One region of the Streptomyces sp. B1I3 genome, then DNA from elsewhere that is predicted to be linked to it. Evidence: riboswitches for the same ligand, from Rfam matches in the RefSeq annotation. Region 1 holds a riboswitch; the other holds the start of a gene.
What was found. Region 1 has a riboswitch for glycine ahead of gcvP (aminomethyl-transferring glycine dehydrogenase). Riboswitches for the same ligand answer to the same signal wherever they lie in the genome.

Region 1 (15,768 bases):
TCGACGACGCCGAGGACACCGACGAGGGCGGCGGCGGGCCCCGGGAGTCGACAGGTTTCGCCGACACCGGACGGGTACGCGACCGGGACCTGCAGCGGGTCGTCAACGGGCTGTGGCAGTCCGGCGCCGAAGCCGTCGCCATCAACGGGCAGCGGCTGACGGCCCTGTCGGCCATTCGTGCCGCAGGCGACGCCATACTGGTCGACAACAGGCCGCTCGTACCGCCCTACACGGTGCTCGCGGTGGGCGACGGCCCGAAGCTCGCCTCCGCCTTCCGGGACAGCGCGGACGGTCAGTACCTGCAGGCACTGCACGAGAGCTTCGACATCCGTACCAGCATCTCCGAGCAGGAGAAGGTGCGCCTGCCGGCCGCGCCGAGCCTGATCGTACGCACAGCAGAGCCCCAGGCCGCGGAGACGGGCAGTGGGGCGGCAGACACAGGGAAGGGCACATCGTGATCGCCGTACTGGGCCTCGTCGTGGGAGTCGTGGTCGGACTGTTGGTCCGGCCCGAAGTGCCGGCGGTGGTCGAGCCCTACCTGCCCATCGCCGTCGTGGCAGCGCTGGACGCGGTCTTCGGAGGGCTCCGGGCCATGCTCGACGGAATCTTCGTGGACAAGGTCTTCGTGGTGTCGTTCCTCTCGAACGTCGTGGTTGCCGCGCTGATCGTGTTCCTCGGCGACAAGCTCGGTGTCGGAGCGCAGCTCTCCACCGGTGTGGTGGTCGTCCTCGGCATCCGCATCTTCTCCAACGCCGCGGCCATCCGCCGGCACGTCTTCCGGGCGTGAGGCCGATGACCAGTGACGACAACCCGAGGCGCGGGGAGCCCGCCGGCGCGCTGCCGCCCGAGGCCCCGGCCCCCGTACCAGCACCCCAGGCCGTGCCGCAGGAGATCTCCGGGCGGCGGCGGCTGATGGCCGGGCTCTGGCCCCCCAGGGTCAGCCGGGCCCAACTCGTCGTGGCGCTCCTGCTGTTCGTCCTCGGCCTGGGCCTGGCGATCCAGGTCAGGTCGAACAGCGACAACAGCGCCCTGCGCGGTGCCCGGCAGGAGGACCTGGTCAGGATCCTCGACGAGCTCGACAACAGGACCCAGCGCCTCGAGGACGAGAAGCAGCGCCTCGACGACCAGCGCACGGAACTGGAGACCAGCTCCGACCAGGCGGAGGAGGCCCGGAAGCAGACGCTCGAGAAGGAGCGGCAGCTCGGCGTCCTGGCGGGCACCGTCGCGGCTCACGGACCCGGCATCACCCTGACCATCAGTGACCCCGGCGGAGCGATCGAGGCCGACATGCTCCTGGACGCCATCCAGGAGCTGCGCGCCGCCGGCGCGGAGGCGATCGAGGTCAACGGTGTCCGGGTGGTCGCCAACACGTACTTCTCCGGTGACGGGGGAGAGCTGAGGGTCGACGACCGCAAGATCACAGCCCCCTACGTGTTCAAGGTCATCGGCAGGCCGCAGGACCTCGAGCCGGCACTGAACATCCCCGGCGGAGTGGTGCAGACGCTCGAGAAGGAGCAGGCCACGGTGGAAGTGACACGCTACGAGGACATCGTCGTCGATGCCTTGCGACCGGCGAAGCAGCCTGACTACGCTCGGTCGTCGTCCCAGTGAGGCCGTGGCGCGCGAGGCTCGAAGGAGACGGGGACGAGGTTGCGGGGGGTCGGCGCATCGGATCGGTGACGCGTGGTGGAAACTGTCGGATGGATACGGACGTTGTGAAGATGTCCGGGTCGGCAGGTGTGTTCGTTCAGGGTTCGTCCTGCCCCACGGGCGGGTCTATTTCGGTCAAGGGGAAACGCCCGTGAAGTTGTTTGCGAAGTGGTTCGGAAAGAGTGCACGCGAGGACGGCAACAGCGCTGCCCGCCACCGTGCGCCGCGTCAGGGCCAGGGTGGCGACGAGCAGGGCGTGGAGCGCCCGCTCTTCCGCGACGAGAGGCCGGGCCAGGCAGGAGGCGGCGCCGGCGCGTCGTCCGTCGACCCTGCCGGTGCCGGGCGCATAGGTTTCGGGGAACCGTCGGCCTCGAGTACGGGTGGAGGGTTCACCCCCGCCCCGGAGGGTTCGTCCATGCCGGTGTGTTCGAGGTGCGGCCATCGAAATGCCCAGGCCAGTCGTTTCTGTTCCAACTGCGGCGCGCCGCTGAGGGGCGGGGTGCCCGAGCGTGCCTCGGAGACGACCTCCACCATCTCGATCTCCGGCATCGAGGCCTACGAGGCGGAGGCCACGGGCCAGACGGCCCTTCCCTCCCTGTCGCCCGAGGCGCAGGCCGCCGTCGACGCCCTGCCGGCCGGTTCCGCGCTCCTGGTGGTGCGCCGCGGCCCGAACTCCGGCAGCCGCTTCCTCCTGGACAGCGACCTCACCACGGCCGGCCGGCACCCGCAGAGCGACATCTTCCTCGACGACGTGACCGTGTCGCGGCGCCATGTGGAGTTCCACAGGAACCCGGACGGTAGTTTCACCGTGGGTGACGTCGGCAGCCTCAACGGCACGTACGTCAACCGCGAGCGCATCGATTCCGTCGCGCTGACCAACGGCGACGAAGTCCAGATCGGGAAGTACCGGCTGGTCTTCTACGCGAGCCAGCGGGGCGTGTGACCCGCTCCCGGACTCCGTCCGGGGGACCCCCAGGAAGGTCCATGCTGCGAACACCGACAGGCGGTGCCGGTCACGGCACCGCCACCCCGGACGAGCGCGCCATGAGCATCGGCACGGTGCTTCTGCAGCTGCGCGACGAGTTTCCCGAAGTGACGATCTCCAAGATCCGCTTCCTGGAGGCGGAAGGGCTCATCGAGCCGCAGCGCACGCCTTCCGGCTACCGGAAGTTCAGTACCGCCGATGTCGGGCGGCTGGCTCAGGTTCTGCGTATGCAGCGGGACCACTACCTGCCGCTCAAGGTCATCCGTGAGCATCTGGACGCCCTCGCCCGCGGTGAGCAGGCCACGCTGCCTCCCGGCGCGGGGCAGGGCGAGCTCACGGACGGCCGCCGGGACCAGGAAGCGGGCGGGGTGACCGCGGCCCGTATCGGGCGCTCCGAGCTCCTCGCCGCCGCAGAGGCCACCGAGGACCAGCTCGACGAGTGGGAGTCGTACGGCCTGATCGTGCCCACGCCGGAGGGCAGCTACGAGGCCGAGGCGGTCACGGTGGCGCGTCTTGTGGCGGATCTGGGGCGATTCGGTCTGGAACCTCGGCATCTGCGGCCCGTGAGAGCGGCCGCGGAGCGAGAGGCCGGACTGGTCGAACAGGTGGTGGCGCCCCTGCGCCGGCACCGGAATCCGCAGACCAGGGCCCATGCGGAGGCCACTGCGAGAGAGCTCGCCGAGCTGTCCGTCCGGCTCCACGCGGCCCTCGTGCAGACGGCCCTGAAGGTGCGCTTCCACTGAGTGGGAAGGGGCCCGACTATCCAAACATGCCGGGCACGTCCTAGGGTTGCTGTGTGAACGAGCTCGACGTTGTGGGTGTCCGGGTGGAAATGCCCTCCAACCAACCGATCGTGCTCCTGCGTGAAGTGGGAGGCGATCGGTACCTCCCTATCTGGATCGGTCCTGGGGAAGCGACCGCGATCGCCTTCGCCCAGCAGGGCATGGCTCCGGCCAGGCCGCTGACCCATGATCTCTTCAAGGATGTGCTCGAGGCCGTCGGCCAGGAGCTCACCGAGGTCCGGATCACGGACCTCAGAGAAGGGGTCTTCTACGCGGAGCTGGTCTTCGCCAGCGGGGTCGAGGTGAGCGCGCGGCCGTCCGACGCCATAGCGCTCGCCCTGCGCACCGGCACGCCGATCTACGGCAGTGACGGAGTGCTCGACGACGCGGGAATCGCGATCCCGGACGAGCAGGAGGACGAGGTGGAGAAATTCCGCGAATTCCTCGACCAGATCTCGCCGGAGGACTTCGGGACCAACAGCCAGTGACCGCCCCGCAGGGGCGCCGTCAGCGCATTCGAGAAGCCGTTCCCGTATTCCGGTCACGGGAAACCACCCTCAGGGTGATTATCACTCGGCGTGCCGAGTGTGGCGATCGTTGACGCACCCCTGGTGACTGCCTACCTTCGAGATGGCAGGTCAAGGACGGAGGTCGGCGTGAGAAGCAGCGGCGACGGTACGGCTGCGGGTGGGCCGTACCGGCAGCACGGCAGTGCGGCCGACCAGACCATCAGACAGCCGGTACGGCCGGCGACGATGGCGGCGGACGGTACGGCAGTGGAAGACGGTATCGGGTACCGGGGGCCGACGGCATGCGCGGCGGCCGGGATCACCTACCGGCAGCTCGACTACTGGGCGCGCACGGGGCTCGTGGAGCCGAGCGTGCGTCCGGCGTACGGGTCGGGGACGCAACGCCTCTACAGTTTCAGGGACGTGGTCCTCCTCAAGATCGTCAAAAGATTCCTGGACACCGGGGTCGCACTGCAGAACATCCGCTCCACGGTCCAGCACCTCCGGGACCGTGGATTCACCGACCTCGAGCGCATGACGCTCATGAGCGACGGGGCCACGGTCTACGAGTGCTCCTCGCCGGACGAGGTCGTGAATCTGCTGCAGGGCGGCCAGGGCGTCTTCGGCATCGCCGTCGGTGTCGTCTGGCGCGACGTGGACGCGGCTCTGTCGCAACTGCACGGCGAGCGGGTCGACACGGGCGAGACACTGATCGGCAACAACCCCACCGACGAACTGGCCCGCCGCCGCAACCGTGCGGGCTGAGTGCCGCCCCGCGCCACCGACGAGCCGGGCAGGCCGGTTGTCAGTGGCGTAGGGCAGCATCGGTGCTGTGAGAGCCGCGCCCACCATCCTGCATCTGGACATGGATGCCTTCTACGCCTCTGCGGAGCAGGCGGCGAAGCCGAGCCTGCGTGGGAAGCCGGTCGTGGTGGGCGGTCTGGGGATGCGCGGGGTGGTCGCCACCGCTTCGTACGAGGCGCGGCGCTTCGGCGTCCATTCGGCGATGCCGATGGCACAGGCCCGGCGGCTTGCGCCCAACGCGGCCTACCTCGTGCCCCGTTTCGCCCTCTACAGGACGGTGAGCGACCAGGTGATGACGCTGCTCGGGCGGCTGTCACCGCTCGTGGAGCCGCTCAGTCTGGACGAGGCCTTCGTCGATCTCGAGGCCGGGGGAGTCGCCGACGACTCGGCGTCCGCCCGCCTGATCGGTGAGCAGCTGCGGACGGTCATCAGGGGCGTCACCGGGCTCAGCGGTTCCGTGGGGCTCGCGGGATCCAAGATGCTGGCCAAGATCGCCTCCGAGGAGGCGAAGCCGGACGGCCTCATGCTGATCGAGCCCGGCACCGAGCGCGAACTCCTGGCCCCGATGTCGGTACGGATCCTCCCGGGAGTGGGACCCGCCACGGGCGACCATCTGCGCCGCGCCGGTATGACCGTGGTCCAGGACCTGGCGGAGGCGGGGGAGGCGGAGCTCGTACGCCTGCTGGGCAAGGCGCACGGTGTCGCCCTGTACCGCATGGCCCTGGGCTACGACGACCGTCCCGTCGTCGCGGAACGGGACGCGAAGTCCGTGTCCGTCGAGGACACCTTCGACGTGGACCTGCACGACCGCGTGCGGGTCCGGACGGAGGTGGAGCGCCTGGCGGACCGGTGCGTCCAGCGGTTGCGGGGCGCGGGGCGGTCCGGGCGGACCGTGGTGCTCAAGGTGCGGCGCTACGACTTCTCCACGCTGACCCGGTCCGAGACCCTGCGCGGCCCTACCGACGACCCCACGGTGGTCAGGGAGGCCGCCGCACGGCTGCTGGAGGCCGTCGACACCACGGGCGGCGTACGTCTCCTCGGTGTCGGCGTCACGGGCCTCGCGGACTTCACCCAGGAGGATCTGTTCGCCCAGGCCGCGGACGCCCTGCAGACGGCGGCCGGCGCGGCCGGCGCGGCCGGTGCGTCCGGCGCGGAGGACACCCCGGCCGCGCCGGACACCCCGGCCGGGGAGCGGGAGCGGCCGGAGCCCGCGCCCGCGCCCTCCCGGCAGTGGCCCGCCGGGAGCGACGTACGGCACGGGACCCATGGTCACGGCTGGGTGCAGGGGAGCGGCGTGGGCCGAGTCACCGTGCGGTTCGAGGAGCCGCAGACGCCGCCCGGCCGGGTGCGTACGTTCCGTGTCGACGACCCGGAACTGCACCCGGCCGATCCGCTGCCCCTGGTCCGGGAGCCGGTGGACTACTCCTCGTGGCCGGCCAGTCTGCCGAAGTCCCTGTCCGGGCCCACGCCGCCCGACGGTGCCGCGTCCAGACCGTAATGGCGGTACAGCTGCAGTTCCTGTTCCGGGGACAGGTGGCGCCCGACGCCGAAGTCGGGCGCGTCCTTGATCAGGGCCCGGTCGAAGGGGATGTGCAGCGAACCGTCGACGAACTCGCTCGGCTCCAGCGGTACGAACGCGTCACGGGTGAAGAGCCCGGTGCGCACGGCCGCCCACTCGGGCACTCCGGTGGCATCGTCGAGATATACCTCGTCCACCGTTCCGATCTTGGTGCCTTTACGGTCGAACGCCTTGCGGCCGATCAGGCTGCGCGGATCGATGTCGGTCTGCACGGTGCCTCCCACTGCTCGCAACTCCATGAGGGTGGTCACGACTGCACCACAGGCACTACCCAAGGCCAGATTCGGGGCTTCGGCCACTCGAGACGGACGGCGCCGGCCCGCTGGTAGGCTGGAGGCGGCTGCCGACCCCGTGCGGGAGAGTCCTCCGTGAAGTCGGAGGCGCCGAAGGAGCAACTCCTCCCCGGAATCTCTCAGGCACCCGTACCGCACGGACGAGGTCACTCTGGAAAGCAGGACGGTACCCGCACGGCCCCGGCCGGGACGGTGCCCGTCCTCACCGACGGTGAAAGCCGGCTCGCCCCCGGGCGGCTGGTGAAACTCTCAGGTCGAGATGACAGATGGGGAGGCCGTCCGGGCAGCCACGCCGTGGTGCCCCTCGCAGGTCGTGACAGACCAGGAGGCCTCCATCATGACCCCCCGTCGCACTCCGCTCTCCCAGCTGGAGCAGGGCATCCCCTTCGAGCAGCGCCACATCGGGCCCGATGCCGGGGCCCAGGCCAAGATGCTCGCCCAGGTCGGCTACGGCTCCCTCGACGAGCTCACCGCCGCCGCGGTGCCCGACGTGATCAGGAGTGCCGAGGCGCTGAACCTCCCGGCCGCCCGCACCGAGGCCGAGGTCCTGGACGAGCTGAGGCGTCTGGCCGACCGCAACCAGGTGCTCGCCCCGATGATCGGTCTGGGGTACTACGGCACCTTCACCCCGCCGGTGATCCTGCGCAACGTCATGGAGAACCCGGCCTGGTACACGGCGTACACGCCGTACCAGCCGGAGATCTCGCAGGGGCGGCTCGAGGCCCTCCTGAACTTCCAGACGATGGTGGCCGACCTGACCGGCCTCCCCACCTCCGGCGCCTCCCTCCTGGACGAGTCCACGGCGGCCGCGGAGGCCATGGCCCTGGCGCGGCGTGTGGGCAAGGTCAAGGGCGGTGTCTTCCTGGTCGACGCGGACACCCTGCCGCAGACGGTCGCGGTGATCAAGACCCGCGCGGAGCCGACGGGCGTCGACGTGGTCGTCGCCGACCTGAGTGAGGGCCTTCCCGCCGACGTCGCCGAGCGCGGTGTGTTCGGCGTGCTTCTGCAGTACCCCGGCGCCTCCGGGGCCGTACGCGACATCAAGCCCGTCATCGACCGCGCCCACGAACTCGGCGCCGTCGTCACCGTCGCCGCCGATCTGCTGGCGCTGACCCTGCTCACCTCGCCCGGTGAGCTGGGTGCGGACATCGCCGTCGGCACCACCCAGCGCTTCGGCGTCCCGATGGGCTTCGGCGGTCCGCACGCCGGTTACATGGCGGTCCGCGAGAAGTTCGCCCGCAGCCTGCCCGGGCGCCTCGTCGGCGTCTCCGTCGACGTGGACGGCAACAAGGCCTACCGCCTGGCCCTGCAGACCCGCGAGCAGCACATCCGCCGCGAGAAGGCCACCAGCAACATCTGTACCGCGCAGGTTCTGCTCGCCGTCATGGCCGGCATGTACGCGGTCTACCACGGGCCCGAGGGCCTGCGGACGATCGCCCGGCGCACGCACCGGTTCGCCGCGATCCTGGCCCAGGGGCTGCGTGCCTCCGGCGCCGACGTCGTGCACGACACCTACTTCGACACCCTCACCGTCCGTGTTCCCGGCGGTGCGGCGGCCGTGGTGGCCGGCGCCCGGGAGCGCGGGGTGAACCTGCGGCTCGTGGACGCCGACCAGGTCTCCATCGCCTGCGACGAGACGACCACCCGTGCCCGGATCGCCGCCGTCTGGGCGGCTTTCGGCACCGACGGTGACGTCGAGGCACTGGACGCCGAGACGGCGGACGCCCTGCCCGAGAACCTGCTGCGCACCGATGCCGTCCTCACCCACCCGGTCTTCCACCAGCACCGCTCCGAGACGGCGATGCTGCGCTACCTGCGCAAGCTCGCCGACCGCGACTACGCGCTGGACCGGGGCATGATCCCGCTCGGCTCCTGCACGATGAAGCTCAACGCGACCGCCGAGATGGAGTCGATCACCTGGCCCGAATTCGGCGCGCTGCACCCGTTCGCGCCGGCCGAGCAGGCCCAGGGCTTCCTCACCCTGATCCGTGAGCTCGAGGAGCGGCTCGCCGAGGTCACCGGTTACGACGCCGTGTCCCTCCAGCCCAACGCGGGCTCACAGGGCGAATTCGCCGGTCTGCTGGCCGTGCGCGCCTACCACCGGGCCAACGGCGACGACCGACGCACCGTCTGCCTCATCCCGTCCTCGGCGCACGGCACCAACGCCGCCAGCGCCGTCATGGCCGGCATGAAGGTCGTCGTCGTCAAGACCGCCGACGACGGCGAGGTCGACATCGAGGACCTGCGCGCGAAGATCGAGAAGCACCGTGACGAGCTCGCCGTGCTCATGATCACCTACCCGTCCACGCACGGAGTCTTCGAGGAGCACGTCGCCGACATCTGCGGCGAGGTGCACGACGCGGGCGGCCAGGTGTACGTGGACGGCGCCAACCTCAACGCGCTGGTCGGTCTGGCCAAGCCCGGAAAGTTCGGGGGCGACGTCTCCCACCTCAACCTGCACAAGACCTTCTGCATCCCGCACGGGGGCGGCGGTCCGGGCGTCGGCCCGGTCGGCGTGCGCGCCCACCTCGCGCCGTACCTCCCGAACCACCCGCTGCAGCCCGCCGCGGGCCCCGAGACGGGTGTCGGCCCGATCTCGGCCGCCCCGTGGGGCTCGGCCGGCATCCTGCCCATCTCGTGGGCGTACGTCCGCCTGATGGGAGGCGAGGGCCTCAAGCGCGCGACGCAGGTGGCCGTGCTGGCGGCCAACTACATCGCCAAGCGTCTGGAGCCGCACTTCCCGATCCTGTACAACGGCCCTGCCGGACTGGTCGCCCACGAGTGCATCGTGGACCTGCGGCCGATCTCCAAGGCGACCGGCGTCAGCATCGACGACATCGCCAAGCGGCTGATCGACTACGGCTTCCACTCGCCCACCATGTCGTTCCCGGTGGCCGGGACGCTGATGATCGAGCCGACCGAGAGCGAGGACCTCGCGGAGCTCGACCGGTTCTGCGACACGATGATCGCCATTCGCGCGGAGATCGAGAAGGTCGCCTCCGGTGCCTGGAGCGCGGACGACAACCCGCTGCGCAACGCCCCGCACACCGCGGCGGCGCTCGGCGGTGAGTGGACGCACGCCTACAGCCGCGAGGAGGCTGTCTTCCCGGTCGGCGTCGCGCCGTCGGACAAGTACTGGCCGCCGGTGCGCCGCATCGACGGTGCGTTCGGCGACCGCAACCTGGTCTGCTCCTGCCCGCCCCTGGACGCGTACGACCAGTAGGGCGCGGAACAGCTCGCAGGACGCGGAGCACGCGTGGGGGCCGGTGCGGAGACCACTCCGGGCCGGCCCCGTTGCTTCTTCCGCCGGATCAGGCGGCCTTCACCACCTGACCGGTCCGCAGCGGCCTGTGCGGGGCGATGACCTGTCCGTCCGGGAGCAGCTCACCGGTGTCCTCGAAGAGCAGGACGCCGTTGCACAGCAGGCTCCAGCCCTGTTCCGGGTGGTGCGCCATGAGACGTGCGGCTTCCCGGTCGTTGGAGTCTGCGGTCGGGCATGGTGGCTGGTGCTGACACATGGATGGGTTCTTTCGCTGCGTTGAGTCGAGTGTCCTGCGGCGTGGCGATGCGTTCATGGTCGCCCCGTATCAAGTCGGTCCGGTCCCAGTGTTGCCCCACGGGCCTCGGTCCGCAGGGATTTCACGACAGCTCCCGTTCTCCTTCCATGACGCATCACCCGGCCGGGCGGTTCAAAGCAACCGCACTGCCTCTTCGGGTGGTTCGGGGTGGCCCGACCGGGCTAGTCCGGACGGGTAAGGACGGCGCCCCCGCCGTGGTGCTCGGCGGGGGCGCGTGAGGCAGGGGGATCAGGCGGGCGATCCCAGGAGGCCCGGGAGACCGGGAAGCTCAGGAGCGGGGGCCGGGGTGACGCGCAGGGTCATGACCGGAAGCAGGTCGGCGACCCGGTGCGGAAGGTGCGCGGTGATACCGGGGGGCGCGGGCGCCAGCGGCACCAGTACGTCGGCCGGATCGAGCGTGCCGCCGGCGGCGTCGGCCTCCGTGTCGTTGTGCAGCCACAGCGTGAGCATGTAGAGCTCCGGCACCGACAGCAGCCGCGGCTGGTAGTGCGTGGTCGCCGACTCCGCCTGCCGGACGGCGAGTTCGGTCGAGACGATGTAGGGGCCCTCGAAGAAGTGCGAGAAGGTCCAGCCGTCGGGGGTGATCATGGTGTCGGCGGCGGCCACGGCGCGGTCGCCGTTGCGGATCAGGAAGCGCCAGCCGGCGAGACGGGTGCGCGGCGCGGCCTCGTCGGGCACGATGCGGTCCAGTACGTGGACCGGGAGCGGAAGTTCGGGGCTCAGCGATCCCTGGACGGACCGGAGAGCCGGCGTGTGGGCCTCGCGGACTGCGGTGGGAGAACCGAGTGCCGCGAGAACGCTGCGCAATGCGGGCGCGGGGGCCGGGTAGACATGCAGCGGCATAGTGGGTCGCCTCTCACTTCGGAGACACGGTGATGCGTGGGCGGGTGCAGACGGCGCTGTCGGCGTGCGGGGCCAGAGGAAGGCCGGTGACGGGCGGACGGGCCGGTGCGTCAACTCTCTGCCTCGTGCGCAGAGTTTATACGACAAATGTTCACATGATGTTTCGGCTAGCCGTTCCGCATATTCCGCGCAAGACACATTCAGGCCCTCGAATTGCGGAGTTTCTGTTGGTTCGGCCCGTCTCGGACGTCCTCTGCCAGGTATTTCCCCGGCCGGGCGGTAGGCTGAAACCCGTCGATCATTACAGCCGGGACTCGACAGCGGTACCGCTTATGCCGCATGCCGAAGGAATGTGCCTCCGGCGTTCGTCGACAGACTACTGGGTAGATGTGACCCGCGGGGGCGTTACGGATCAGCTCCTCGGGGCATTATCGATCGTGATACGAGCGGCCTGTGCCGCGGGCCGCCCACTCGAGGAGGGACCCTTCGATGGGCGAGAAGGTCGTGGCGGGCGCCTTTGACCTGTCCGATCCGCAGACGTACCGCAAGAAGCTCACCCAGTGCCTGGAGGGACTGGAGAGGCTCCTGTCGGAGGGGAGGTTCGACCGGCCGAGAAACCTCATGGGCCTGGAGATCGAGCTGAATCTCGCGGGCTCGGACGGCATGCCGAGGATGCGGAATGCGGAGGTGCTCCGGCGCATCGCCAGCCGGGATTTCCAAACGGAACTGGGGATGTTCAACCTGGAAGTGAATATTCTTCCGCACCGGCTGAGCGGGCGGGTATTCGATCAGCTCGCCGAGGAGCTCCGGACGGGGCTCGCATATGCCCACCGCAAGGCGGCGGAAGTGGACGCGGGCATCATGATGATCGGTATCCTGCCGACGCTCGGCAGCGATGACGTGGTCTCGGCGAACCTCTCGGACGTGGACCGGTACACCCTGCTCAATGACCAAATGGCGGCAGCGCGTGGCGAGGATTTCCTCCTCGACATCGAAGGTGTGGAGCGACTGGTCCGTACCTCTGCCTCCATTGCGCCGGAATCGGCCTGCACCTCGGTGCAATTGCACCTCCAGGTGACGCCTGCCCGCTTCGCGGACGTGTGGAACGCGGCCCAGGCCATCGCACCGGTACAGATCGCCCTCGGGGCCAACTCCCCCTTCCTGTTCGGCAAGGAGCTGTGGCGCGAGTCGCGGCCCCCGCTGTTCCAGCAGGCCACCGACGTACGGCCGCCGGAACTCGCGAACCAGGGGGTGCGGCCCAGGACATGGTTCGGCGAGCGCTGGATCGACTCCGCGTACGAGCTCTTCGAGGAGAACGTGCGGTACTTCCCGCCCCTGCTGCCGATCTGTGACGACGAGGACCCGCTGCGGGTGCTCGACGAGGGGGGTGCGCCGACGCTCGCCGAACTCGTCCTGCACAACGGGACGGTCTACCGGTGGAACCGGCCGGTGTACGGGCTGTCCGGAGGCGTTCCCCACCTCAGGGTGGAGAACCGGGTGCTGCCCGCCGGGCCCACGGTCACGGACGTCATCGCGAACGCGGCGTTCTACTACGGCCTGGTGCGCGCGCTGGCCGACGAGTCCCGGCCCGTCTGGACCAGACTGCCCTTCGAGGCGGCCGCCGAGAACTTCGACACCGCCTGCCGCCACGGCATCGACGCCGAGCTGCTCTGGCCGCGGCCGGGCCGCTCAGGAGGCGTGGCGAAGGTGCCCGCCGTCAAGCTGGTGCGGGACGAGCTGCTGCCGCTCGCCGCCGCCGGGCTCGACGCATGGAACATCGAGCCCGCCGACCGGGACCTGTACCTCGGTGTCATCGAGGAGCGCTGCCGCCTCCGTGTGAACGGCGCCTCCTGGCAGGTCGACACGTACCACCGCGCCCTGGACGCCGGCCTCGAACGGGAGGGTGCGCTGGCCGCCACCACCCGGCGGTACGGCGAGCTGATGCAGGCGGGTGAGCCGGTGCACACCTGGCCGGTCGGTTTCCCCGCCCCCTGAGCGGGTCCTGCGGTCCGCTCCGGGCCCGCAGGACCGCCCGCCCCGTTCCCGGCCTCCCCGCGGGGAGGCCGGATGCCGGTGTCCCTGTGCTCTCGTGCCGTCGGGCAAGCTAAGACGCACGGCTGGAGGCAGGAGTACAGGTGGAGGCGGGACGCGTGGCTGAATCCATTCCCCACGAGGGGGTGTCCCGGCGGATCCTGCGCACGGAGATGCTCCTGGTGCTGGCCCTCTCGCTGGGGGCCAGTGGGGTGTCCGCCCTCATCAGTTTCATCGGCTCGCTGACGAAACCGGGGGGCCTGAAGGACCAGGCCGCGACTCTGAACGGCTCGTACGCCCCCGGACGGCCGTGGCTGGACCTCGCCTGGCAGCTGTTCGGCATCGCCACGGCCCTGGTGCCGGTGGCGCTGGTCGCCCACCTGCTCGTCCGGGAAGGAGCCGGGCTGCGGAGCCTGGGGGCCGACCGGAGCAGGCCATGGCCGGACCTCGGCCGTGGGGCCCTGGTCGCCGCGGGGATCGGAAGTGCGGGTCTGGCGTTCTATCTGGCGGCGCGGGCCGGCGGTTTCAACCTGACGGTGGTGCCGGAGTCCCTCCCCGAGGTGTGGTGGAAGTTCCCGGTACTGATCCTCTCCGCGCTGCAGAACGCCGTACTGGAGGAAGTGATCGTCGTCGGCTACCTGGTGCGGCGGCTGGGGCAGCTGGGATGGACCCCCATGGCGGCCCTGGTCGCCAGCTCCGTGCTCCGGGGCTCGTACCACCTGTACCAGGGGATCGGCGGCTTCATCGGAAACGTGGTCATGGGCGTCGTCTTCGTGCTGCTGTACCGGCGCTGGGGGCGCGTGGGACCGCTGATCGTCGCGCACGCCCTGCTCGACATCGGAGCTTTCGTCGGATACGCGTTGCTCGCGGGTGAAGTGAGCTGGCTGCCCACACCGTGAGGCGAGGGCAGGCTCCAGCCGCTCTCAGAGCCCGGGCAGCAGTTCCCCGTCCACGACCGTGACGGCGGATCCGGTCAGCAGCGTCCGGTCACCGCGGAGCGCGGTGCGGACCACGCCCGAGCGGGCGGAGGCCTGGAGGCCGGTGAGGTCGTCGCGGCCGAATCTGGCCGACCAGAAGGGTGCCAGGGCGGTGTGCGCGCTGCCGGTCACCGGGTCCTCGTCGATGCCGACGCGGGGGAAGAAGCCGCGCGACACGAAGTCGTAGCCGGCCCCGGGGTCCTCGGCGGCAGCCGTCGCAATGATGCCGCGCCGGGACCGGGCGGCGAGCCCGGCGAAGTCGGGCCGGAGCGCCCGGACGGTCGCCTCGTCCGCCAGTTCCACCAGCAGATCGCCGATGTGCTCTCCCGTGTCGTGGACGGAGAGCGGTCGCGCGCCGAGCGCCTCCGCCAGACCTGGCGGAGCGGAGGCCGGTGTCAGTGGTGCCGTCGGGAAGTCCAGCGTGATCGTGCCGTCGGGGTGGGCCGTGGTGCCCAGGACTCCGGCGCGCGTCGAGAAGCGCACCGTGCCGCTCGCCGTCCCCGTGGTGTGCAGGACGTGTGCGGTGGCGAGTGTGGCGTGCCCGCAGAGATCCACCTCGGTGGCCGGGGTGAACCAGCGCAGGGCCCAGTCGGCGTCGCCGCCGGGCGGCAGCGGGTGGGCGAACGCGGTCTCGGAGAGGTTGACCTCCGAGGCGATCCGCTGGAGCCGGCCGGCCTCGGGGAAGGGGCCCGCATCCAGGAGCAGGACTCCGGCGGGATTGCCGGCGAAGGGCCGGTCGGTGAACGCGTCGACGATACGGATCCTCATACGGGCGACCGTAGGCGGCGTGATGCCGCACGGTCCAAGGCCAATCGCGGGTCGGCGGCACCTTCTGGCCGCGTGTCGCGGACGGCTGGGGCGCTCGGGTTCGCCGCCTGGCGCAGTGGCCTTCGACCTGCTCTTCCGGAGCATCGGGGGCCGGTTCGGCTCTGACCTGTGCCAGCGAAGCTGGACCGCGTGCCACTGAAGGTGGACCGACGGCAGTTTGCGACAGCGAGGATGGACCGCCGCAGTTGAGAGGTCTCCTGGCACGCTGGTGACATGAACGGCTTCCAAGATCAAGAGCTGATTGATTCGCTCGTCGCTGCGGACTCGTCCTCATGGAGCGTCAGGGCCGCTGCAGGACGCCGGCTGGCGGCGGCACCTCGGCTCGGGGCCGTCGCCGATGTCCTTCACCGCCTCTTGCTCGACGTTCAAGACACCGCAGTGACCTCGGAGACAGCCGTGGCCCTGTTGGCACGTGGGGACCTGGCCGGTCTGCGCGCCGTACTTGCAGCCCGAGCCGACGCGACCGACCAGGGAACTGCTGACCAGCTCGGCGCGGAGTTGGACGGTGACCCGCGCTGGATGACCGGTGACGGCTTGGCGGAACTCATCCGGCAACTTCAGGCGCTGGCGGCGGATGCGGATCCAGGAGTCCGTGACGAGGCCCAACGGCGACTTTCGCTCCTACGCCAGGACGACTGACCTGCGGCGGTCCATCTTCACTGTCACAAACTGCCGTCGGTCCACCTTCAGTGGCACGCGGTCCAGGTTCGCCGGCACAGAACGGGCTCCTCCTGGGGGGAGATTGCCAGTCGATAGTCGGCGATATATCGTTGACGTATCGCGACACTGCGGCGATGGAACATGACAGGGATCGAACCGACAGAAGGAGCGCGGTCATGCGTGCACATGGACACGAACACGGGCACGGGCCCTGCGGACCCGGACATCACGGCAGGGGCGACTTCGAAG
Region 2 (15,768 bases), 4.2 Mb from region 1:
TCGGTGACGTCCGGCTGCACGAGACGCTCGGCCAGGATGCGGGCACCGTCCAGGGTGCGCTGCTGGCGCTCCTTGAACTCCTCGGTCGCCGCGACCTTGAAGGAGACGGCCTTGGCCGCGATCACGTGCTCCAGCGGGCCGCCCTGCTGACCCGGGAAGACCGCGGAGTTGATCTTCTTGGCGAGCTCCTGCGTCGACAGGATGACGCCACCGCGCGGGCCGCCGAGGGTCTTGTGCGTGGTGGTCGTGACGACGTGGGCGTGCGGCACCGGGTTGGGGTGCAGACCCGCGGCGACCAGGCCGGCGAAGTGGGCCATGTCGACCATCAGGTACGCGCCGACCTCGTCCGCGATCCGGCGGAAGGCGGCGAAGTCGAGCTGACGGGGGTACGCGGACCAGCCGGCCACGATCAGCTGCGGCTTGGACTCCTTGGCGAGGCGCTCGACCTCGGCCATGTCCACTACACCGGTGTCGTCGACGTGGTACGGGACCACGTTGTAGAGCTTGCCCGAGAAGTTGATCTTCATGCCGTGGGTCAGGTGACCGCCGTGGGCCAGGTTGAGACCCATGATCGTGTCGCCCGGCTTCAGCAGCGCGAACATCGCCGCGGCGTTCGCCTGGGCGCCCGAGTGCGGCTGGACGTTCGCGGCCTCGGCGCCGAAGAGCGCCTTGATGCGGTCGATGGCGATCTGCTCGACCACGTCGACGTGCTCGCAGCCGCCGTAGTAGCGGCGGCCCGGGTAGCCCTCGGCGTACTTGTTGGTGAGGACGGAGCCCTGCGCCTCCATGACCGCGACCGGAGCGAAGTTCTCCGAGGCGATCATCTCGAGGGTGGACTGCTGACGGTGGAGCTCGGCGTCGACGGCGGCGGCGACGTCCGGGTCCAGCTCGTGGAGGGAGGAGTTGAGAAGCGACATCAGGGGGTCCCTTGGGTCTCAGTTGCCGGAGAACTCGGTGTACTCGTCGGCGGAGAGAAGGTCCTTCGGCTCCTCCGCGACGCGTACCTTGAACAGCCAGCCGCCCTCGAAGGGGGCGGAGTTCACCAGCGACGGGTCGTCCACGACGTCCTGGTTGGCCGCGGTCACCTCGCCGGTCACCGGCGAGTACAGGTCGCTGACCGACTTGGTCGACTCCAGCTCTCCGCAGGTCTCGCCCGCGGTCACCGTGTCACCGACCTCCGGGAGCTGGGCGTAGACGACATCGCCGAGCGCGTTGGCAGCGAACTCGGTGATACCGATCGTTGCCACACCGTCCTCGACGGCCGACAGCCACTCGTGCTCCTTGCTGTACCGCAGCTGCTGGGGGTTGCTCATGGTCTGAATTCTCCTGTACGCGGGGGAGTGCTGGTGAACGGTGGTCTTGCGGTGTGAGACGCGACTACGTCACGTCCGGGACGCGCGGACTACTTGCGGCGCGTGTAGAAGGGCAGCGCGACGACCTCGTAGGGCTCGTTCGTGCCCCGGATGTCCACGGCGACGCCCTCGGTCCCGGGGGTGGCGTACGCCGCGTCCACGTACGCCATGGCGATCGGCCTGCCCAGGGTGGGCGACGGAGCACCCGACGTGACCTCGCCGACGACCTTGCCGCCGGCGGTGACCGGGAAGCCGGCGCGCGGCACCCGCCGGCCCTCGGCGACCAGGCCGACGAGCTTGCGGGGCGGCGCGGTCCCGGCGCGCTCCGCGGCAGCCACCAAGGCCTCGCGGCCGACGAAGTCGCCCTCCTTCTCGAACTTCACGACCCGGCCGAGCCCCGCGTCGAACGGCGTCAGCGCGGTGGTCAGCTCGTGCCCGTACAGCGGCATGCCCGCCTCCAGGCGCAGTGTGTCGCGGCAGGAGAGGCCGCAGGGGATCAGACCGTGCGGGGCGCCGGCCTCGGTGAGTGCCTTCCAGAGCTGCTCGGCGTGCCCGGGGTCCACGAACAGCTCGAAGCCGTCCTCCCCCGTGTAACCGGTACGGGCGATGAGCGCGGGGACTCCCGCGACCGTGCCGGGCAGACCCGCGTAGTACTTCAGCCCGTCCAGGTCGGCGTCGGTGACGGCCTTCAGGATGGCGGGGGACTCGGGGCCCTGGACGGCGAGGAGCGCGTACGCGTCGCGGTCGTCCCGTACCTCGGCGTCGAAGTCCCGGGCGCGTTCGGTGAGCGTGTCCAGGACGAGCTGGGCGTTGCCCGCATTGGCGACGACCAGGTACTCCGGGGCCTCGGCCGCTCCCAGCCGGTAGACGATCAGGTCGTCCAGGATCCCGCCGTCCTCGGCGACGATCATCGTGTAGCGGGCCCGGCCCACCCCGACGGTGGCGATGTTCCCGACCAGTGCGTAGGAGAGGAAGGCGGCGGCCTGCGGGCCGGTGACGGTGATCTCGCCCATGTGCGACAGGTCGAAGAGTCCGGCCCGGGTGCGTACGGCGTTGTGCTCGTCCCGCTCGCTGGCGTACCGCAGCGGCATGTCCCAGCCGGCGAAATCGGTCATGGTCGCGCCCAGTGAACGATGCAGGGCATCGAGGGCGGTGAGACGCGGGGCGGCGCTCGGGGCAGTGCTCATGGGTACGGCTCCAGGGCATGACGACAGAGGACGGTCCCTCCCCATCTGTCATCGGAACCTGAGAGGTTCGCCGAGAGCCCCTGAAAGGGTCGGCCCGTGAAGGGCCGCCCCGGGAGGGGTCGGCTTGCACCTTGGGTGGGGCCGCACGGCGGCCCGCTTTTCAGATCTGCCTCATCCACGCGGTACGGGGCCTGAGAGATTCAAGGGAGGAACTTGCTCCTTCGGCGCCCGGCGCACACGGTGACCGGGACTCTCCCGCGCGGATTCAAACGGCCGGTATGCAGTTGGCGGGGTCATCATCGCACGCATTGCGGGAGAGTGGTTCCCCGAGGACGCGCCGGACGCCGGGCCGACACGAACGGCCGGAACCCGTCGTGGCGCATTACCCTTTCTTTACACTTCTCGGGCAGGTCAGGTGTGGGTGACGAGTGCAGGGGGACGGCGATGACGTTGCAGCCACACACGACGGCTACGGGGGCGGCGCACGACGCGATGCCCGCGCAGCCCGGCGCGCCCGCTCGGGAGCGCCTGGGCCCGCGCGCACCGGTGGTGCGTGACCTCCGGGGCCGCGGTGCTCAGCTCCCGAGCGGCCTGGACTTCACGGCGGGCGACGTGGTGGTGGTCTCCGGACTGCCGGGCAGCGGCAAGTCGACGCTGATCCGGCGCGCCGTCCGGGAACACGCGATCGACTCGCAGGACGCCCGGGACCGCTGGGCGGACTCCCTGCCCGCCTTACTCCCGTACGCCCTCTACCGCCCCCTGGTGCGAGGCGCGCACTACTTCGGCCTCTGGCGGGCGCTGCGCTCGGGCGGATCCGTCGTCGTCCACGACTGCGGTACGCAGGCCTGGGTGCGGCGCTGGCTGGCGCGTGAGGCCCGGCGCCGGGGCCGCACCCTGCACCTCGTCCTCCTCGACGTCACCCCTCACGTCGCCCGCGAGGGCCAGCGTGAGCGCGGGAGGGGGGTCTCCGGTTACGCCTTCGCCCGCCACCGGCGGGCCGTCGGGCGGCTGCTGCGCGACACCGAGAGCGGTCTGCTGCCGCCGGGGTGCGCCTCCGCGGTGCTGCTCGACCGGGAGGCCGCCGGGGCGATCGGACGGATCTCCTTCACCGGCGCCTAGGGCGCGGCCGTTCGCAGACGCACAGACGGAGGGCCCCGGTCCGGCTGTCCGGATCCTGGACGCCGGCCCTCCCGCGGCCGGCGGACCCGTGCCGCCTGCCGCCGGACCCTCTAAGGTTTCTGCGGCACCGCATGGCGAGAAAGGGACACAGACACTGTGGAGATTCCGGCCCAGGACCAGGCGCACCGGCAGCCCCAGGACCCGGCGCATCGGCAGCACGGATGGCCGGCCAACGAGCTCGAGGAAGTGCTCGGCGCCTCGCTCGGCGTGCCCGGAGCCGGCGGCCGGCTGGTGGAGGTGCTCGGCCGCAGCCCGGTCTGGGTGCCCCTGCCGAACGGCGGGGGGCCCGACAGCCCCGCCCTCGACCTGCCGACGATCGACCTGGACGGCGGCGCCTACGTGCCCGTGTTCAGCTCCGAGGCGCAGTTCATGGCCTGCGTCGGCCCCCATCTCTCCTTCACCGTCGCGCCGGCCCGGGATTTCGCCCGGGGACTGCCCCCGCAGCTGGGGATCGCCGTCAACCCCGGCGGGGCGGTCGGTGTGCCGCTCCCGCCGCCGGCCGTCGCCGAGCTCTGCCGGGCCGGGCGCAGCCCGCTGGACGGGCCGGCGGGTGGTGGCCGGGTCCGGCTGTACGAACCCGACTGGAAGCAGGACCCGGTCGACTTCCTCTCCGCGGTGGCCGCCGAATTCGAGCAGACGGGCGTGGTGAGCACCGCGCGCAGGGCGCTGGCCAGCATCGAGGGCGAGAGCCCCGTGCTGTTCGTGGGCGTCCAGTTCGCCGCCTGGGACGGTGCGGGACAGGGCGTCCCGATGGACGCGCTGGGGCGCGCCCTGGGCCGGGTCCCGGTGCCCTGGCCGGTCAATCTCGTACTGCTCGACGTGGCACAGGACCCGGTGGGCGACTGGATGCTGGAGAAAGTGCGCCCCTTCTACCGGCGCGAGGGTTACTGAGCCGGCGCCGCCCGTGGCGTCAAGCCGGTGTCAGGGGCGGCGCATAAGCTGGTTTGATGGCCGGGTCGCCCCGTGTGCCCGGGAGTGACACGACAGCACCGCGACCGAGCGGGACAGCGGATCGAAGAGGGGCGGGACCAGGGTGAGTGCGTCAGGCACCGCGGCGGCCGGGCAGGTCGAGCACATGCTGCGCCAAGTGACCCCGGGGCGCCTCGACGCGTACGAGGCACTGCTGCAGGCCCTGTCCGACGGCCGGATCTGGATGCTGCTGTGGCACGGCACGGCGGGCTCGCCCGACGCCCAGTACGGCAACATGGAGGTCGACGGCCTGGGGTACGCCCCGTGCGTGACCTCCGCCCAGGAGCTCTCGGCGAGCGGCTGGAACCGGGCCCACGAGCTCGTCACCGGCCGCGACATCGCCCGCGCGCTCTTCCCCGACCGCTGGGGCATCTGGCTCAATCCGCACGTGCCCGGCGGCGGCATCGGCATCCCGTGGCTGGACCTGCGCCGGATCGCCACCGGCCTCGACCGGTTGCCCGCCGGACCGCTGCGGCTCTCCGAACCCTCGCTGCAGGTCCCGCAGTTCTACGCCCTGCTGTCGCAGAACGCCCACCGGACCCCCGCCGTCCGCTCGTTGCGCCGCGCCTGGGTGCAGCCCGCCCTCGGCGTCCCGTACCTGGCGATCGGACTCGACCTCTACGACACCGGCCGGCCCTCGGTCGACTCGGTCCGCGCGATGATGCAGCAGTCGATCGGCGTCGTCCCGGACGGACTGCCCGTCTCCACCGTCTCGATGTCCGACGAGTACGACCCCGTCGCCATGTGGCTGCGCGCCAACACGCGTCCGTTCTACGACCGTGAGGCGCACGCTCCGGCGGGTCCGCCGCCCGCCGCCGCGCCGGGTTACGGCTATCCGCCGCACGCCTACTGACGCTTCTGAGGCGACGTCATACGGGCGCCGCCGACAGGGGCCGCCCTGGCAATACGCCACTGGATGAGCCCTGTTGGGTGTGATGTCCCGTTATCGCGGATTAGTGACCGAGTGGTGCGCTCAGCAGGCCCGGCTGTCCGCATAACGGAAACCCATTGACAGCATCACGGTTGCGCAAACATTCCCCGTCAGGTCTGGCGGGTGATCGCAAAGTGGTTGAAGACTCCACACAGCAGGTGGTCCATGCCCGGCTCACGCCCCTTTCAAACAGGGGCGGTTCAGTCGACGCATCACCACGTGCCTCATGTGTTTGTACGAGCCGCTACAGCGGCGGTCATGGGCCGGCCACCGTCGGCCGAGAGGGGTCTCCAGCGCAATGACGGCACCTATCGAGACCACCAGGGCGGATGTGCAGCCCGAAGCGGTGCTGGAAGGCGCCGGGCGCAAGCAGATCGAGGGCCGCTCCCTCGGCCGGATCGCCTGGACCCGCTTCAAGCGGGACAAGGCGGCAATGGCCGGCGGCATCGTTGTCATCCTGCTGATCCTCACCGCCCTGCTGTCCAAGCCCCTGCAGTCGCTCCTCGGTCTCGACCCCGACGCGTTCAACCAGAGCCTGGTCGACCCCCTCCTGCTGGCGCCCAAGGGCGACTTCGGCGGGATGAGCTGGGACCACCCGCTCGGTGTCGAGCCGCAGACCGGCCGCGACATCCTGGCGCGCATCCTCGAAGGCTCCTGGGTCTCCCTCGTCGTCGCCGTGGGCTCCACGCTCCTCTCCGTCGTCATCGGCGTCGTGATGGGTGTCGTGGCGGGGTTCTACGGCGGCTGGGTGGACAGCTTCATCAGCCGGATGATGGACACCTTCCTGGCCTTCCCGCTGCTGCTCTTCGCGATCTCCATCTCCGCCTCCCTGCAGGGTGAAGCGTTCGGGATGGAAGGGCTCACCCTGCGGATCGCGGTCCTGATCTTCGTGATCGGCTTCTTCAGCTGGCCGTACATCGGCCGCATCGTCCGCGCGCAGACCCTGTCGCTGCGCGAGCGGGAGTTCGTCGAGGCCTCCAGGTCGCTGGGCGCACGCGGTCCGTTCATCCTCTTCCGCGAGCTGCTGCCGAACCTGATCGCGCCGATCCTCGTGTACGCGACGCTGCTCATCCCCACGAACATCCTCTTCGAGGCGTCCCTCAGCTTCCTCGGCGTCGGTATCGCACCGCCGCAGGCCTCCTGGGGCGGCATGCTCACGCAGGCGGTCGACCTCTACGAGGTGGACCCGATGTTCATGGTCATTCCCGGCATGGCGATCTTCATCACCGTGCTGGCCTTCAATCTGCTGGGGGACGGGCTGCGTGACGCACTCGACCCTCGTGGCAAGTAATCGCGGCTGTGCCGCACCGAACAAGCGAGGGGGTTTTTCTCAGCATGCAGAACAGAAAGACAGCAGCGGCCATAGCCGTGGCCGTAGCGGTGTCGCTCGGCGCGTCGGCCTGCAGCGGCAGCGACTCGGGCAGTGACGGCAGCAAGGGCGCTGGGGGCAACGCCAAGGCTGACGCCGGTCTGACGAGCATCGTCAACGCGACCGACAAGAAGGGGGGGACGGTCACGTACGAGCACGCCAGTGGCCCGGACTCCCTGGACCCGGGCAACACGTACTACGGCTGGGTGCAGAACTTCTCCCGCCTGTACGCCCGTTCCCTGGTGACCTTCAAGCCGGCCGCCGGCAAGGAGGGCCTGGAGGTCGTTCCCGACCTCGCCACCGGCCTCGGCAAGGCCAGCGCGGACGCCAAGACCTGGACGTACACGCTCCGCAAGGGCGTGAAGTTCGAGGACGGCACCGAGATCACCTCGAAGGACGTCAAGTACGCCGTCGAGCGCTCCAACTTCGCGCCGGAGGCCCTGTCCAACGGCCCGACGTACTTCAAGGCGTACCTCGACGGCGGCGACAAGTACAAGGGCCCGTACAAGGACAAGTCCCCCGAGGGCCTCAAGTCCATCGAGACCCCGGACGACTACACGATCGTCTTCAAGCTGAGCAAGCCGTTCGCGGACATGGACTACCTCGCCGCCTTCTCGCAGACCGCTCCGGTCCCGCAGAAGGCCGACAAGGGTGCCGCCTACGTCCAGAAGATGGTCTCCTCGGGCCCGTACAAGTTCTCGGCGTACGACGAGAGCAAGGGTGCGACGCTGGTCCGCAACCCGCAGTGGGACGCCAAGACGGACCCGATCCGCAAGGCGCTGCCGGACAAGATCGAGCTCAAGTTCAACGTCAACGCGACGACGATCGACGACCACCTGCTCAACGACGAGATCAGCGCCGGCATCGAGGGAACGGGTCTGCAGTCCAAGACCCAGCCCAAGGTCCTGGTCAAGGCCGCCGAGAAGGCGAAGACGGACAACCCGTACGCCGGTGTCCTGCAGTACATGGCGCTGAACGTCAAGGTGAAGCCGTTCGACAACGTCGAGTGCCGCAAGGCCGTCCAGTACGCCGTGGACAAGCAGAGCCTGATCGACTCCATCGGTGGCTCGGTCAAGGGCGACCCGGCCACCACGCTCATCCCGCCGACCGTCGCCGGGTACAAGAAGTTCGACCTGTACCCGTCCGCGGGCAACAAGGGTGACATCGCCAAGGCGAAGGAGCACCTGACCAAGTGCGGTCAGCCGAAGGGCTTCAAGACCACGCTGACGGCCCGCTCCGACCGTCCTGACGAGATCACCGCGGCCACGCAGCTCCAGAACAGCCTGAAGAAGATCGGCATCACGGCCGAGATCAAGCAGTTCCCGGCCAACAAGTACTTCACCGACTTCGCGGGCGTTCCGGACTGGGTCCACAAGAACAACGCGGGCATGATGATGATGCAGTGGGGCGCCGACTGGCCCACCGGCTTCGGCTTCCTGGACCAGATCGTCAACGGCTCGGCCATCAAGCCCTCGGGCGGCACGAACCTGATGGAGCTCAACGACAAGGGGATCAACGACCTCCTCGTCAAGGGCATCGGCACCGTCGACACCACGGCCCGCAACGCGGCGTGGGGCGAGGTCGACCAGAAGGTCATGGAGAACGGCTCGGTCGTTCCGCTCGTCTACCGCAAGAACCTGCTGTACCGCCCGGACTCCGCGGCGAACGTCACGGTCACCGACGCGTACCTCGGCATGTACGACTACGTGCTGATGACCTCGACCAAGTAACACCTGTTCATCAACAGCATCCCTTGAAAGGCAGGTGAAGGCGCCGGGCCGGCGGGCGTTATCCCGTCCGCCCGCCCGGCGCCGCACGGCTGTGGCTGCGTACATCATCCGACGCGTATTCGCCGCGGTGTTGCTGCTGCTGGTGGTCAGCGCAGTCACGTTCGCGATCTTCTTCCTGGTGCCCCGCCTCGGCGGGCAGACCACCGACTCGATGGCCGCCCAGTACGTCGGGAAGAGCCCCGACCCGGAGGTCATCGCCGCGGTCAAGAGGAACCTGGGGCTCGACCAGCCCGTCTATCTGCAGTACTGGGAGTTCATCAAGGGCATCGTCGTCGGTGCCGACTACAAGTTCGGCCCCGATCCCGTCACCTGCAACGCTCCCTGCTTCGGCTACTCCTTCAAGACCCACACCGAGATCTGGCCGCAGATCGTCGACCGCATTCCGGTCACGCTGTCGCTGGCCGTGGGCGCCGCTGTCCTGTGGGTCGTCTCCGGTGTCGCGATCGGCGTGGTCTCCGCGCTGAAGCGCGGCTCGCTCTTCGACCGGCTCTCCATGGGCGTCGCACTCGCCGGTGTCTCGCTGCCGATGTTCTTCACCGGCCTCGCCGTGCTCGCGCTGTTCGGCAACGGGGAGTACGTACCGTTCACCGACAGCCCGGTCGAATGGGCGGGCAGCCTCGTCCTGCCCTGGTGCACGCTGGCCCTGCTGTACTCCGCGCTCTACGCCCGGCTCACCCGCGCCGGAATGCTGGAGACGATGGGTGAGGACTACATCAGGACCGCGCGGGCCAAGGGCCTGAAGGAAAGCAAGGTCGTCGTCAAGCACGGCCTGCGGTCGGCCCTCACCCCGCTCGTCACCATCTTCGGCATGGACTTCGCGCTGCTGCTCGGCGGCGCGGTCATCACCGAGACCGTCTTCTCCTTCCAGGGCATGGGCCAGTTCGCCATCAAGGGCGTGACCGAGGCCGACCTGCCCAAGGTGATGGGCGTGACGCTGGTCGCGGCCTTCTTCATCGTCATCTGCAACTTGCTGGTGGACCTCGTGTACGCCGCGATCGACCCCCGGGTGAGGCTCTCATGAGCGAGGTAAGCAAGAAGGACGCCCCGGCGCCGGACGCCGCGCAGGGCTCGGTCCCCGCCCCCCGGGAGGCCTCGGCCGCCGACGGGAAGGAATTCCTCTCCGTACGCAACCTCAGCGTCCACTTCGACACGGACGACGGCCTGGTCAGGTCCGTCGACGGCGTCAGCTTCGACCTGAAGGCCGGCCAGACCCTCGGCATCGTCGGCGAGTCCGGCTCCGGCAAGTCCGTGACCTCGCTGGGGATCATGGGCCTGCACACGTCCGAGCGGGCCCGGATCGGCGGTGAGATCTGGCTGGACGGCGAGGAGCTGATCGGCGCCGGCGCCGAGCGCGTACGGAAGCTCCGCGGCCAGAAGATGGCGATGATCTTCCAGGACCCGCTGTCGGCGCTGCACCCGTACTACAGCATCGGCGCGCAGATCGTCGAGGCCCACCGGGTGCACAACAAGGTCGACAAGAAGGCCGCGAAGAAGCGCGCGATCGAGATGCTCGACCGGGTCGGCATCCCCGAACCGCACCGCCGCTACGACGACTACCCGCACCAGTTCTCGGGCGGTATGCGTCAGCGCGCGATGATCGCGATGGCCCTGGTCAACAATCCGCAGCTGCTCATCGCCGACGAGCCGACGACCGCCCTCGACGTCACCGTCCAGGCGCAGATCCTCGACCTGATCCGGGATCTGCAGAAGGAGTTCGGCTCCGCGGTCGTCATGATCACCCACGACCTCGGCGTCGTCGCCGAGATCGCGGACAACCTGCTCGTGATGTACGCGGGCCGCTGCATCGAGCGCGGCAGCGCCGAAAAGGTGTTCTACGAGCCCCAGCACCCCTACACCTGGGGGCTCCTGGGCTCGATGCCGCGCATCGACCGGGAGCAGACCGAGCGGCTCGTCCCGGTCAAGGGCTCACCGCCCAGCCTCATCAACGTCCCGTCGGGCTGCGCCTTCCACCCGCGCTGCCCGTACGCCGACGTCCCCGCGGACAACATCACCCGCACCGAACGCCCGGAGCTGCAGATGGTCAGCGACGGGCACTACTCCGCGTGCCACATGTCGCGTGAGCAGCGGGACCGGATCTGGACCGAAGAGATTGCGCCGAAGCTGTGACTGATCTGAACAAGAAGACTCCCGCGTCCGGCGCGGACGGGTCGGACGGGTCCGGGTCCGAGCCGCTCCTCAAGGTCACCGGCCTGGCCAAGCACTTCCCGATCACCAAGGGCATCCTCAAGCGCAAGGTCGGCGCCGTCCAGGCCGTCGACGGGCTCACCTTCGACGTGCGCCCCGGCGAGACCCTGGGCGTCGTCGGCGAGTCCGGATGCGGCAAGTCGACCATGGGCCGGCTGGTGACCCGGCTGCTGGAGCCGACCGGTGGCAAGGTCGAGTTCCAGGGCCGCGACATCACCCACCTGTCGGCGGGCCGGATGCGGCCGATGCGCCGTGACATCCAGATGATCTTCCAGGACCCGTACGGGTCGCTGAACCCCCGCCACACCGTCGGCGGGATCATCGGCACCCCCTTCCGGCTCCAGGGCGTCAAGCCCGAGGGCGGCGTGAAGGCGGAGGTCCAGCGGTTGCTGGAGCTCGTCGGGCTCAATCCCGAGCACTACAACCGCTACCCGCACGAGTTCTCCGGCGGACAGCGCCAGCGCATCGGCATCGCCCGGGCCCTGGCGCTCAACCCGAAGCTGGTCGTCGCGGACGAGCCGGTCTCCGCGCTGGACGTGTCGATCCAGGCCCAGGTGGTGAACCTGCTGGACGACCTCCAGGACGAGCTCGGGCTCACGTACATGATCATCGCGCACGACCTGTCGGTGATCCGCCACGTGTCGGACCGGATCGCTGTCATGTACCTCGGCAAGATCGTCGAGCTCGCGGACCGCAACTCGCTGTACGAGGCGCCGATGCACCCGTACACGACGGCGCTGATGTCCGCCGTGCCGGTGCCGGATCCTCGGCGGCGCGGAGCCAAGAGCGAGCGCATCCTGCTCAAGGGTGATGTCCCGTCGCCGATCTCGCCGCCGAGCGGCTGCCGGTTCCACACCCGGTGCTGGAAGGCGACGCAGGTCTGCAGTACGACGGAACCGCCGCTGCTCCAGCTGAAGACCGGGCACCAGGTGGCGTGCCACCACCCGGAGAACGGCGAGGACCAGGTGCCGGGGGACGCGCCGCTGGTCGCGGACGTCATCACCGTGAGGCCGGCGGTCGCGGAGAAGTCCGCGGTGCCGCCCGCATCGGCGGAGCCGGTCGTGGCCGCCGGGGTGGTGGGGGCCGAGAAGTCCGCGAGCCCGCAGAAGCCGGCCGAAGGCCCTGAGGGCGTCGCGGTCGTCGAGGGAGCCGAGGGCGTCGAGCCTGCTGGGGTGCCCGAGACGACCGTCGAGGCCACCGAGGCTGCTGAGCCCGCTGAGCCCGCCGATCCCGCTGAGGCTGCCGTGGTGACCGAGTCGGCTGGAGCGGCTGAGGCTGCCGAGCCGGTTGAGGCCGCCGAGCCGGCTGAGGCTGCCGTGGTGATCGAGCCGACTGAAGCGGCTGAGGCTGCCGAGCCGGTTGAGGCCGCCGAGCCGGCTGAGGCTGCCGTGGTGATCGAGCCGACTGAAGCGACTGAGCCTGCTGAGCCGACTGAAGCTGCTGAGCCGGTCGAGTCTGCTGAGCCGGTTGTGACCCCTGACGTGGCACCCGCCGAGGAGCCGGACGCGCCCGCCGGGGCTGCCGCCGGCGACGGCGGGGAGGACGCGGCCGCACCGTCCACGAAGGCGGGGGACGCACCGGAGAAGTAGGTACCGGCACAATTGCCCGGTGCTCAACGAACTCTTCACCCCCTCCGTCCAGCATGCGCTCGACATCGTCGGGATCTTCGTCTTCGCGATCTCGGGCGCCCTGCTCGCCGTACGCAAGAACTTCGATGTCTTCGGCATCGCCGTTCTCGCCGAGGTGACAGCGCTGGGCGGAGGGATCTTCCGTGACGTGATGATCGGCGCGCTCCCTCCGGCGGCCTTCACGGATCTCGGCTACTTCGTGACCCCGCTGCTCGCCGCCGGCCTGGTCTTCTTCCTCCATCCGCACGTCGAGCGGATCCAGGTCGGCGTCAACGTCTTCGACGCGGCCGGGCTGGGGCTCTTCTGCGTATCCGGCACCATCAAGGCGTACGAGCACGGCCTCGGCCTCACCTCGTCCGCCGCCCTGGGGCTGGCCACCGCGGTCGGGGGCGGTGTGCTGCGCGACGTCCTTGCCAACGAGGTGCCCTCGCTGCTGCGCTGGGACCGCGACCTGTACGCCGTGCCGGCGATCGTCGGCGCGGTCACGGCGGTCCTCTGCATCCGTTTCGATGCCCTCAACGCCTACACCAGCGGCGCCGCCGCGCTCGCCGCGTTCGTCCTGCGGCTGCTGGCCATGCGCTTCCACTGGCGCGCGCCGCGCGCCTACAACCGGCGCTCGGCCACGGCGGAGGAGGCTCCCGCCGTCATCTGACCGCAACAAAAAGCTACCGCTCAGTAATACGGTCGGTGTACGGTGCATGCCATGGCACAGGCAGCAACGCAGGCGCCGCGCGCAGCGCAGGCGACCATCGGCGACAGCGAGTTCGACCGCGACACCGCCGTCACGCTCCGCGAAGAGGGCGTCTACGACGCAGAGCTCTCCGCGGGCTGGACGATCATCCACGCCGTCAACGGCGGTTATCTCCTGGCCATGCTCGGCCGGGCGCTCGGCGAGGCACTCCCGCACCCCGACCCCTTCTCGGTCTCCGCGCACTACCTCACCGCGTCCGTACCCGGCCCGGCGGTGATCCGCACCCAGGTCGTCCGTACCGGGCGCACGCTGTCCACCGGTGAGGCCTCGCTCTTCCAGTACGCGCAGGACGGTACCGAGATCGAGCGCATCCGGGTGCTGGCCACCTACGGTGACCTCGACGGCCTCCCCGACGACGTCCGCACGACCGCCGAGCCGCCCGCCATCCCGCCGTTGGAGCAGTGCCTCGGACCGGGCGACGGATCCGCGCCGATCCCCGGCAGCTCCGCCATCACCGAACGGCTCGACATCAGGCTCGACCCGGCGACGATCGGCTGGGCCGTCGGCGCACCGTCCGGCAAGGGCGAGATGCGGGGCTGGTTCGGCCTCGCCGACGGCCGCGACGCGGACCCGCTCTCGCTGCTGCTCACCGTGGACGCGCTGCCGCCGACCTCGTTCGAGCTGGGGCTGAAGGGCTGGACGCCCACCATCGAGCTCACCACCCACGTCCGCTGCCGTCCGGCCCCCGGCCCCCTGCGTGTTTCCATCACGACCCGCAACCTGGCAGGCGGCTTCCTCGAGGAGGATGCGGACGTCTGGGACAGCGCCGGCCGTCTGGTGGCCCAGTCCCGCCAGCTCGCCCGCGCACCCCGCAGCTGACGGCCCCGGCCCCCGCCCCGCAGCTGACGGTCCCGGCCCGCCTTCCGGCCGTCGCGCCTCCGGCCCTCCCGCCGGCGTGACGGCCCCGAGCCGGCATGGGGTGCTGCGGCAGGCCGATCACTCTCCGTGCCCCTGCTGCCCCTGACCCGTACGGCGTGCTCGAGCTGGCCCGGACCCGCGCGGCGTGCTCCTGCTGCCACGGACGCGCGCGGCCAGGACCCGGCCCCTCAGCTCGCGGGGTGCCCGGAGGGCTCCGTAAGCGCCGCCTTCCGCGACGTCGAGGAGTTGTCCGCGCGAGCGGGGCGGGAAGCTCCGCTCCCGCCCACCGGCCCCGGGTTCTTCCGTGTCGGCCTCAGGGGGCGTCCAGCCAGTGGGCCCGGCCCACGGTCACCAGGCGCAGCCGGCGCCGGGCCACCCGGATGACCTCCTGCTCCCCTCGGGGTCCGGCGTCGAGCAGGGCGGACGCGGTGAGCACCATGTGGTCGACGTACAGCCCGCCCAGCATCAGGAGATCCTCGGGGTCCCAGCCCGCCGACTCCGGTTCCGCGGCGAGCGCCGCCGCCACCTCCTCGGCGAACAGCCGGAGCTGGGCCGCTATGGCCTCCCGGACCGGGCCGACGCCGCCGTGCTGCTCGCGGGCGATGAAGCGGAAATGCGCGGGCTGGGCGGCGACATGCCGGCTGATCAGGCCGACGCTCCGGTCCAGCCGCTCCTCGCTGTCACCCGTGTCGGCCAGGATCGCGCCGATCATGCCGTGCAGGCTGCCCAGGGTCTGCTCGACGAGCGCCACCCCCAGCGCCGCCGTGCCGTCGAAGTGGCGGTAGAAGGCGGTCGGCGCCACACCCACGGCCCGCGTCACCTCGCGCAGGCCCAGGCTGCTCAGGCTCTGGTGCTCCAGCAGCCGCAGTGCGGCGTCGAGCAGTGCCTGGCGTGTCTTCAGCTTCTGGGCCTGGCGGATGCCGACGGTGTGACTCATGCCATTCAGTAAACAACCGTTCTCCGAGTATCGGAAGGGCCGAGGGGTACTAGAGTCGAAAGTCAGTAAACAGTCGTACTCTCAACCGCAAGCGGAAAGGCCGCACATGTTCGTCCTCGTCGCCGCCCTGCTCCTGCTGGGAGTCGTCCTCGGAGCCGTGGCGCACCTGCCGTTGCCCCTGACTCTCGTCGCCGCAGCCGTGATCGGTCTCTGGCTGGCCGTGTTCGGTGTCCGCGAACGCCTCGCCCGCCGCACCCGCTGAGGACCCGCCGCACCGCTGAGAAAAGGAGCCCGCACCATGGCACTCACCACCGCACGCACCGACCGTCACCCGGGCACCCGGACCGACGGGCCGACGCCCGGCACCCGGACCGACGGGCCGACGCCCGGAATCCGGACCGGCGGGCCGACGCCCGGAATCCGGACGTCCGGCACCCGGGAGGCCGACGGCCTGGCCGTCGCCTCCTTCGTGCTCGGACTGCTCGGTCTCCTGGTGATGAACATCCTGCTCGGGCCCGCCGCCATCGTCATGGCACTCATCGCTCTCGCCCGCTCCACCGCCCGCCGCGGCCGCGCGCTGCTCGGACTCGCCCTCGGCGTCGCCGACCTCGT

Region 2: another riboswitch for glycine. It lies ahead of gcvT (glycine cleavage system aminomethyltransferase GcvT); the one in region 1 lies ahead of gcvP (aminomethyl-transferring glycine dehydrogenase).

What each region holds. Positions count from the first base shown of each region.
Region 1 covers NZ_JAUSYD010000001.1:6,757,535-6,773,302, forward strand. The annotation lists gene QFZ58_RS30685 (DUF881 domain-containing protein) at 1-458, shown strand, start outside; gene QFZ58_RS30690 (small basic family protein) at 455-787, shown strand; gene QFZ58_RS30695 (DUF881 domain-containing protein) at 793-1,611, shown strand; gene QFZ58_RS30700 (FHA domain-containing protein) at 1,673-2,593, shown strand; gene QFZ58_RS30705 (MerR family transcriptional regulator) at 2,635-3,378, shown strand; gene QFZ58_RS30710 (bifunctional nuclease family protein) at 3,432-3,905, shown strand; gene QFZ58_RS30715 (MerR family transcriptional regulator) at 4,074-4,691, shown strand; gene QFZ58_RS30720 (DNA polymerase IV) at 4,759-6,228, shown strand; gene QFZ58_RS30725 (PRC-barrel domain-containing protein) at 6,150-6,521, opposite strand; glycine riboswitch at 6,654-6,747, shown strand; gene gcvP (aminomethyl-transferring glycine dehydrogenase) at 6,940-9,825, shown strand; gene QFZ58_RS30735 (DUF5999 family protein) at 9,914-10,120, opposite strand; gene QFZ58_RS30740 (hypothetical protein) at 10,409-11,023, opposite strand; gene QFZ58_RS30745 (glutamate-cysteine ligase family protein) at 11,513-13,018, shown strand; gene QFZ58_RS30750 (CPBP family intramembrane glutamic endopeptidase) at 13,174-13,953, shown strand; gene QFZ58_RS30755 (PhzF family phenazine biosynthesis protein) at 13,978-14,799, opposite strand; gene QFZ58_RS30760 (hypothetical protein) at 15,073-15,498, shown strand; gene QFZ58_RS30765 (PadR family transcriptional regulator) at 15,696-15,768, shown strand, end outside.
Region 2 covers NZ_JAUSYD010000001.1:2,587,300-2,603,067, reverse strand. The annotation lists gene glyA (serine hydroxymethyltransferase) at 1-917, opposite strand, end outside; gene gcvH (glycine cleavage system protein GcvH) at 936-1,313, opposite strand; gene gcvT (glycine cleavage system aminomethyltransferase GcvT) at 1,403-2,539, opposite strand; glycine riboswitch at 2,710-2,807, opposite strand; gene QFZ58_RS11745 (AAA family ATPase) at 2,984-3,658, shown strand; gene QFZ58_RS11740 (enhanced serine sensitivity protein SseB) at 3,815-4,609, shown strand; gene QFZ58_RS11735 (enhanced serine sensitivity protein SseB C-terminal domain-containing protein) at 4,752-5,540, shown strand; gene QFZ58_RS11730 (ABC transporter permease) at 5,917-6,909, shown strand; gene QFZ58_RS11725 (ABC transporter substrate-binding protein) at 6,954-8,717, shown strand; gene QFZ58_RS11720 (ABC transporter permease) at 8,809-9,798, shown strand; gene QFZ58_RS11715 (ABC transporter ATP-binding protein) at 9,795-10,904, shown strand; gene QFZ58_RS11710 (ABC transporter ATP-binding protein) at 10,910-12,571, shown strand; gene QFZ58_RS11705 (trimeric intracellular cation channel family protein) at 12,591-13,262, shown strand; gene QFZ58_RS11700 (thioesterase family protein) at 13,314-14,180, shown strand; gene QFZ58_RS11695 (TetR family transcriptional regulator) at 14,533-15,156, opposite strand; gene QFZ58_RS11690 (hypothetical protein) at 15,263-15,418, shown strand; gene QFZ58_RS11685 (DUF4190 domain-containing protein) at 15,455-15,768, shown strand, end outside.